Regions from separate parts of the Qipengyuania sp. R86523 genome, predicted to be linked through region 1. Evidence: predicted binding sites of a transcription regulator. Region 1 holds the regulator's gene; the other holds the start of a gene.
What was found. Region 1 encodes LexA, which represses DNA repair genes until DNA is damaged. Its sites were predicted from a motif close to GTTCCNCNCTTGTTCT; they were not measured.
Positions count from the first base shown of each region.

Region 1 (4,417 bases):
ATCTCGACGGGACGGCGGGCGCCATCGCGGCCACGCTGGCGAGCGGCGACCGCGGTGCGATCCCCGAGGCCGACGAAGAAGCCATGCGCGATGCCGGGCTGACCCATCTGCTTTCGATCAGCGGCCTGCATGTCAGCGCGATTATCGCCGCGACCTATCTGGTGGTGCTGAAACTGCTGGCAGCCTGGCCTTGGCTGGCGCTGCGCGTGCGGTTGCCGTTGGTGGCGGCGGGTGCAGCCGCGCTTGCGGGCATCGGCTACACGCTGCTTACCGGCGCGCAGGTGCCGACCGTTCGCAGCTGCATCGGCGCCTTGCTCGTGCTCGTCGCGCTGGCCCTGGGGCGCGAACCCCTGTCGCTGCGGATGGTCGCGATCGCCGCCGGCGTGGTGCTGGCGCTCTGGCCGGAATTGCTGGTCGGGCCGAGTTTCCAGATGAGCTTTGCCGCGGTCATCGCCATTGTCTCGCTCCACAATGCCGCTTGGGTCCGCAGCTTCCTAGCGCCGCGCGAGGAAAGCTGGCTATCGCGCCTGGCACGGCGTGCAGCGATGCTGTTCCTGACCGGGCTGGTCATCGAATTCACGCTGATTCCGATCGTGCTGTTCCATTTCCACCGTGCTGGGCTCTACGGCGCGGCGGCCAATCTGATCGCGATCCCGCTGGTAACCTTCGTATCGATGCCGCTGGTTGCGCTCGCGCTCTTCCTCGATCTGGTGGGGGCGGGGGCGCCGGCCTGGTGGCTGGTCGGCCAGTCACTCGACGTGCTGCTGGCGATCGCGCATTTCTTCGCCGAGCAACCCGGTTCGGTCAAACTGTCGCCCCGCATCGGCATGGGCACGATGGCGCTCTATATCGGCGGTGCACTGTGGCTGGCGTTGTGGCAGGGCAGGGCAAGACTGTGGGGCGCGGTGCCGATCGCGCTGTCCACGATCCTGATCGTGACAGCCCCGGTTCCCGACCTGCTGATCACCCGTGACGGGCGCGATCTGGGTATTGCCAGCCAGGCCGACCGCCTGCTCGTCCTCCGCGACAGTGCCGGGGGCTATGCGCAGCAGAACCTGCTCGAACTGGCCGGAACCGACCGCGAGCCCATGGCCATCGCGGCGTGGCCGCAGAGCCGGTGCAGCCCCGAGTTCTGCGTGCTCCCCGTCGAGAGAAGCGGGAAGACATGGAGCGTGCTCGTGGCCCGCAATCGCGACTTGATCGCCGAGCGTGCGCTGGCCGCAGCCTGCGGGAAGGCCGATATCGTCGTGGCCGACCGCTTCCTGCCGCGCAGCTGCCGGCCGCGTTGGCTCAAGGCCGATCGGCGCTATCTGCAACGCGAAGGCGGCGTCGCGGTTTATCTCGATCGCGAACGCATCGATACGGTCGCGCAGGACCAGGGTGCGCATGGCTGGTGGCCGGCCCCGCGCCGATAGGGCGCGGTGCGCGTACCATCAGTGATAGCGGCGCAATAGCCCGGCGAGCTTGCCCTGCACCTGAACGCGGTGCGCATCGTAGACCTGGGGGTCATAGGCGCCATTGGCCGGATCGAGGATCACGCGCCCCGCGTCCTTGCGCAGATATTTGAGCGTGGCTTCCTCGTTGTCGACCAGCGCCACCACGATTTCGCCATCGCGCGCGCTGTCGGTCCGTTTCACGAGAGCGAAGTCGCCATCGAAAATGCCGGCCTCGATCATCGAATTGCCCGAGACTTCGAGCGCGTAATGTTCGCCGGGACCGAGCAGGGCAGCGGGAACCGGCATGCTCGACTGGCCTTCGATCGCCTCGATCGGCGCGCCGGCGGCGATCCGTCCGTGCAGCGGCACGTCGATGATGTCGTTGGCGGGTTCGGGTGCCACGGTCTTGGTCGGCATTGCCGCCCCGACCAGGGCGTTCGCAGCACTGGGCTTGTCGCTCCCGGTAACTGCGTCTTCGGGAAGCTTGACCACTTCCAGTGCGCGTGCACGGTTGGGCAGCCGGCGGATGAAACCGCGTTCCTCGAGCGCCGAGATCAGGCGGTGAACGCCCGACTTGCTCTTGAGGTCGAGGGCTTCCTTCATTTCCTCGAAACTCGGGGAAATGCCGGTGTCTTCCAGGCGTTGCTGGATAAAGCGGATCAATTCGTGCTGCTTGGCGGTCAGCATGGTGCGAACTCCCGTATCGCCTGTTCACAAAGCTGTGAACGAATACGGAACAAGTAGGCAACCCGAATCGGCAAGTCAAGCAATTGCGCCGGTTTAGCGGTATGGAGGCGAGAACAGCTGTTCCTGCTTTGCCCCGGGCGCGACGGTTCAGCCGTGCAGCAGCGTCCTGGTCGCAGCAGCGACATCGGCCTGCCGCATCAGGCTCTCACCAACGAGGAAGCTGCGCACACCCGAATCTGCGAGACGGGCACAATCCGCATGCGAGCTGATCCCGCTCTCGCCCACCAGCAGGCTTTCCGCCGGCGCCCGCGGGGCAAGCTGCTCGGTCGTTGCGAGATCGGTGGTGAAGGTTTTCAGGTCGCGGTTGTTCACCCCGATGAGCCGCGAGGAAAGCCGCGCTGCGCGGTCCATTTCGGCGGCGTCGTGGACTTCGATTAGCACATCCATCGAATGGTCGAGCGCGGCCGCCTCGATCTCGGCCATGACGCTGTCATCGAGCGCCGCGACGATGATCAGGATGGCATCGGCACCGAGCGCGCGTGCTTCGGCGACCTGCCACGGGTCGACCATGAAATCCTTGCGCAGGACGGGCAGGTCGCAGGCCTCGCGGGCGGCGATGAGGTAATCCTCATGGCCTTGGAAATAGGGCGCATCGGTCAGCACGGAAAGGCATGCCGCGCCCCCTGCGGCATAGGCCCTGGCATGCGCCGCCGGCTCGAAATCGGCGCGGATCAGGCCCTTCGACGGCGAGGCTTTCTTGATCTCGGCAATAAGTCCGAAGCCGTCATCCTGCGCGCGGGCGAGTGCAGCCTGAAACCCGCGCGGCGGGGTCTGCGCACGGATCGCGGTTTCGAGATCGGACAGCGAGCGTTCCTGCTTGCGGGCAGCCACTTCTTCGCGCTTGGTGGCGCAGATTTCTTCCAGCTTGTTCATGTCAAACGCTCAGTGCGATCCAGTCGCGCAGGAGGGTCAGGGCAGCGCCGGAATCGAGCGCCTCGGCAGCGATCTGGGCGCCTTCGGTCCAATCGTCGGTCCGGCCGGCGACGATCAGCGTGGCGGATGCGTTGAACAGCACCGCATCGCGATAGGGGCCGGGGGTGCCTGCCAGCAGCGCCTCGAGCGCGCGGGCGTTGTGCGCCGGATCGCCGCCGCGGATGGCTTCGACCGGGGCGTGCGGCAGATTGGCCTGCACTGCCAGCACGCGGCGCATTTCGAAGCTGTTGCCCGTCACGTCGGCCAGTTCGTTGCCGCCCGCGAGGCTGAGTTCGTCGAGGCCCTCGTCGCCCGAGGCGATGAAGCTGCGCTCGGTTCCGAGCCGGGCCTTGGCCGCGGCATAGATCGGCACATAAGCGGGGCGGGCGATACCGATCAGCTGGCGCCGGACCCCGGCGGGATTGGAAAGCGGCCCCATCAGGTTGAAGATCGTGCGCACCCCGAGCTTCTGGCGGATGGGCTGGATCCGCCCCATTGCCGGGTGGTGGTTCTTGGCGAACAGGAAACATATGCCCAGTTCGGCGAGCGTCTTCTCCGCGCTGCGGCCTGCCGCTTCCATGTCGAGTCCGAGCGCCTCGAGCGTATCGGCCGCGCCCGCCTTGCTGCTGGCAGCGCGGTTGCCGTGCTTGGCCACTGGGACGCCGCAGGCCGCCACGACCAGGCTGACCGCGGTGGATACGTTGAGCGTATGATGGCCATCGCCGCCGGTGCCGCAGCAATCGACCGTGCCCTCGGGCGCAGCGATGGGGATCATCCGGTGACGCAGGGCACGCGCCGCGCCCGCGATTTCCTCGGAGGTTTCACTGCGCGCTGACATGTCGACCAGGAAACGGGCGATCGCGTCGTCATCGGCTTCGCCGTCGAGGATCCAGCCGAAGACTTCCTCGGCCTCGGCTTCGGCAAGGTGCCGGGTGGCATCGGGAAGCTGTTTCATGCGGGCACCTTGGCGGCGATGCCGCAGATGGCGAGGAAGTTCGCCAGCAGGGCGTGGCCGTGTTCGGTGGCGATGCTTTCGGGGTGGAACTGGACGCCGTGGAGCGGAAGATCGCGGTGGCGGAACCCCATGACGCTGCTGCCGTCGAGGCCCGGGGTCTCGCTGGTCGCGTTGATCGCCAGGCAATCGGGAATGTCTTCGACCACCAGCGAATGGTAGCGCGTCGCGGTGAAGGGCGAGGGCAGGTCGGCAAACACCCCGTCGCCTTCATGCGTGACGGGCGAGGTCTTGCCGTGCATCAGACCGCCGCGCACCACGCGGCCGCCGAAATGCTGGCCGATCGCCTGGTGGCCGAGGCAGACGCCGA
Region 1 is NZ_CP138997.1:659,626-664,042, reverse strand. It holds gene SJY12_RS03250 (ComEC/Rec2 family competence protein) at 1-1,415, shown strand, start outside; gene lexA (transcriptional repressor LexA) at 1,434-2,123, opposite strand; gene trpC (indole-3-glycerol phosphate synthase TrpC) at 2,271-3,056, opposite strand; gene trpD (anthranilate phosphoribosyltransferase) at 3,058-4,050, opposite strand; gene SJY12_RS03230 (aminodeoxychorismate/anthranilate synthase component II) at 4,047-4,417, opposite strand, start outside.

Region 2 (4,417 bases), 210 kb from region 1:
GCGCCAGCAGCGCGGCGACGATGGCGGTTCGGCCCCGGCGGGCGAATGGAACGGTCCGCGCCCCGGTTTCCTGGATATTTCCGCGACCTGATAGCGATCCGGGCGTACGTGCGCCCGGCGATAATCCTCAGTCGGCCAGGCTGACGAAACTGTCGAGAACGCGCTTCTCGCCTGCTTTCTCGAATTCTATCGTCAGCTTGTTGCCTTCCTGGGCGGTCACGCAGCCATAGCCGAACTTGTCATGGAAGACGCGGGCGCCAAGCGCGATATCGCTGCGCGGCTTGGCCGCGAAGCTCGCCGCACTGCGGCCCGGTTCAGCCAGACGCTTGGGCGTCGTGTCATAACCTGACGAGAGCGCCCTTTGCCAACCGGGACCCCGCTTGCCGGACCGGTCCGGCCGGCTGGTCGAGACATGCGCGAACGGGTCGTCGGTCTCGCTCCAATTCGCCCGCCAGAGCGAGGCACCGCCGGTCATCGTGGTTTCGGACGTGATATAGTCTTCGGGAAGGTCATCGATGAACCGGCTGGGGATCGAGCTTGTCCACTGGCCGTAGATGCGGCGGTTCGCTGCATGCAATATCGTGCAACGGCGCTTGGCGCGTGTAATTGCGACATAGGCCAGCCGGCGTTCTTCCTCGAGGCTTGCAAGGCCGCCCTCGTCGATGGCGCGCTGGCTCGGGAATACGCCTTCTTCCCAGCCGGGCAGGAAGACGTGGTCGAATTCCAGCCCCTTGGCGGCGTGCATGGTCATTATGGTGACCTTCTCGCCATCGCCGGCGCGTTCATTGTCCATCACCAGACTGACATGCTCGAGGAAATCGCCAAGCGTCTCGTATTCTTCCATCGCCCGCGCGAGTTCGGTGAGGTTCTCGAGCCGCCCCGCGCTTTCGGCGCTGCGATCTTTCTGCAGCATGTCTTCGTACCCGCTTTCCGCAAGCACGCTGCGCAGCAGTTCCGACGGGGTGACCTTGTCTGCCTGTTCGCGCCAGTGAACGAACTGGCCCAGCAAGGCGACAAGGTTGTTCCGCGCCCGCGCAGGCAGTTCGTCGGTATCGCACAGGTCTAAGCTGGCAGCGGCAAGCGGCATCTGCAGCTGGCGCGCATGACGGCGCATCGCCTCGAGCGTCTTCGCGCCGAGCCCACGCTTGGGCTGGTTGTAGATCCTTTCGAAGGCGAGGTCGTCGGCCGGCTGCGCGATGACGCGCAAATAGGCCAATGCATCGCGGATTTCGGCGCGTTCGTAGAACCGGAAACCGCCGACGATGCGATAGTTGAGGCCGATCTGGATAAACCGGTCTTCGAATTCCCGCGTCTGGTACTGCGCGCGCACCAAGATTGCGATCTGGTCGAGCGGTGCGCCCTCGCTTTCCAGCCGCTCGATCTCCTCGCCTACGCGGCGCGCTTCCTCGGGCGCGTCCCATACGCCGATGATCCGCACCTTCTCACCGGGCGGCAGTTCGGTCCACAGCGTCTTGCCGAGGCGTTCGCTATTGGCATTGATCAGGCCCGAGGCCGCCGCCAGGATTTGCGGCGTCGAACGGTAGTTCTGTTCCAGCTTGACCACTGACGCGCCGGGAAAATCCTTTTCGAACTTGAGGATATTGGCGACTTCTGCGCCGCGCCATGAATAGATCGACTGGTCGTCGTCCCCCACCACGCAGATATTCTTGCGCGCCTGAGCGAGCAGCCTCAGCCAGAGATACTGGACCTGGTTGGTGTCCTGATATTCGTCGACGAGGATGTATTTGAAGCGCTGCTGGTATTGCGCGAGCACGTCGTGATGCGTGCGGAAGATGTTCAGTATGTGAAGCAGGAGGTCGCCGAAGTCGCAGGCGTTGAGCGTCTTCAGCCGGTCCTGATAGAGCTTGTAGAACTGGGCGCCGCGCCCGTTGGCATAGCTTTCATTCTCGACTGCATCGAGATCGCCGGGATTGAGCCCGCAATTCTTCCACCGGTCGAGCAGGCCGGCCAGTTGCCGCGCCGGCCAGCGTTTCTCGTCGACGTCGTTTTCCTGGATCAGCTGCTTGAGCAGGCGGATCTGGTCGTCCGTGTCGATGATCGTGTAATTGCTTTCCAGCCCGACCAGTTCGGCATGGCGGCGCAGCATTCGTGCCCCGATCGAATGAAACGTGCCCAGCCACGGCATCCCTTCAACCGCATCGCCGATATGCCGGCCCACGCGTTCGCGCATTTCGCGCGCCGCCTTGTTGGTGAAGGTGACGCAAAGAATTTCGCTGGGCCATGCGCGCCGCGTTGCGATGAGATGTGCCAGCCGTGCGGTGAGCGCCGCTGTCTTTCCGGTACCTGCCCCGGCGAGCATCAGGACGGGGCCTTCGGTGGTCAGCACCGCCTCGCGCTGGGGAGCATTCAACCGCGCCGCATAGGCGGGAATCTGCGCATCTGCGGGCGCGTCGGACGGGGTGGGGAGGTCTGTCATGGAGTTCGGAACAGCTAGGGAACGAAGCGGCGCAAGACAAGCCCCGGCCACATGGGCGCGCCGGAACCGATGACCGGGGCGCTGCGTAGGTTAGCCGTACACACCAAACAAATGGAGGAATCTCCTATGCGTAATCTGATTCTCGCCGGCGCTGCAGCGCTTGCCTTTACCGCTGTTCCGGCTGCTGCCGACGATCACATGTCGGGCGAAAGCTACAGCTGGTCCACCGAGCAGGAAGCCGCCTATGACCAGTGGCCCGCCGATCGCCAGACCGCTTATGATGCATGGCCCGCAGGCGTTCAGGAATATTACTGGACGCTGTCGCCCGTGCAGACCGAAGGCTGGTGGGTGCTGACCGACGAACAGCGGGTCGCCATCTACGAAATGGAACCGGCAACGCGCATGCAGGCGTGGAACCAGATCGCTGCCCAGATGAATGGCAATCCGGCAACTACGTCGAGTGCATCGTCGAGCGCGACCACGTCGCCCCGCTTCGTGAGCAACGCGGTGACGCAGTCGGTTCCGCCCGAATACACCCCCGCCGACAATGCAAACCTGCCGGTATGTTCGGCCATGCAGCAGGATGGGTGCATCAACAGCTGGGCCAAGAACAAGACGGGTAATCGCCCGCTCGAATACTGGCCGGGTCAGCCCGCCAGCACGATCCCCCAGAAGCTTCCCGCAACCAAGCCGGGGTCGTGAGCTGAACTGAATGCGCGTCCTGCCAGCGGGCAGGGTGCGAAGCGAATGGGTGGGACCGCCAAGGCGGTTCCGCCCTTTTCGCGTCTCAGGGATCTGCGAGGTTGGTACCGGTTTCGAACCTGTCGCCGCCGGGCTGCGCGGTTCAGGCCGCGAGGCGCAGCAACGTGATCTTCGCCTTGCCGGTCTTTCGCTCGGCAACGATATCGAAGGCCCGCAGAGCGCCTTCTTCCTTCGCGCCGGTTTCGAGCGCGACCCAGGTCGCCGGCCCGATCCAGCCGAGCCGCGCGAGCCGGTCGAGCGCGACATGGCCGGCACCCGTATCGTAGGGCGGATCGAGGAAGATCAAATCGTGCGCCGTCTTGGCAGGGCTGAGGCTGAGCACGGAACCTTGCTGGACCACGCTGCGTGCACGTGCGTCGAGCGTCTCGATATTCTTGCGGATGGCCTCCACCGCGCGCGCATCCTGTTCGACGAACAGGCAGGATGCAGCACCGCGCGACAGAGCCTCCAAGCCCAGCGCGCCCGATCCGGCGAAAAGATCGACCACGCTCAGCCCGTCGAAACTGCCCACGCGGCTGGCCAGCATGTTGAACAGCGTTTCGCGCGTCCGGTCGGCAGTGGGGCGGGTCAGATCGCCCGGCGGCGCGACGAGTTTGCGGCCGCGCCAATCGCCTGCGATGATCCTCAAAGCTGGCCCCCGCGCCTGAGTTGCTTGCGGAACCGCTCGACATCGGCCTGGCGAATTTCCACTGCCTGCCCGCGCGGCAGGTCGGCCAGTTCGAACGGGCCATAGGCGGTCCGCAGCAGGCGATTCACCTGCAGGCCGAGATGTTCGAGCACGCGGCGAACTTCGCGGTTCTTGCCTTCGGTCAGCGTCATTTCGACCCAGCGATTCTTGCCCGAACCGCGCTCGAGGTCGGCCTCGATCCGGCCGTAGCGAATGCCGTCGATCTCGACGCCTTCGATCAGTTCGTCGAGTTGCGCCTGCGTGACGTCGCCAAAGGCGCGCGCGCGGTAAGTACGAGGTATGCCCGACGAGGGCAGTTCCATCGCCCGTTTCAGTTCGCCATCATTGGTCAGCATCAGCAGACCTTCGGTGGTGAAGTCGAGACGGCCGACGGGAATCACGCGGCCCGCATCCTTGGGCAAGGCGTTGCGCAGCGCGGTGTAAATGGTGGGCCGTCCGCGGGGATCGCGTTCGGCGGTGATCAGCCCCGAAGGCTTGTGGAACGCGAACAGCCGCGCCGCCTCCGCCCGGCCGACAGCCTTGCCATCGAC
Region 2 is NZ_CP138997.1:869,139-873,555, reverse strand. It holds gene SJY12_RS04255 (DEAD/DEAH box helicase) at 1-91, shown strand, start outside; gene SJY12_RS04250 (ATP-dependent helicase) at 128-2,437, opposite strand; gene SJY12_RS04245 (hypothetical protein) at 2,564-3,139, shown strand; gene rsmD (16S rRNA (guanine(966)-N(2))-methyltransferase RsmD) at 3,282-3,827, opposite strand; gene SJY12_RS04235 (pseudouridine synthase) at 3,824-4,417, opposite strand, start outside.
Region 2: the regulator LexA is predicted to act here: its motif matches at 2,445-2,460, upstream of SJY12_RS04250 (ATP-dependent helicase).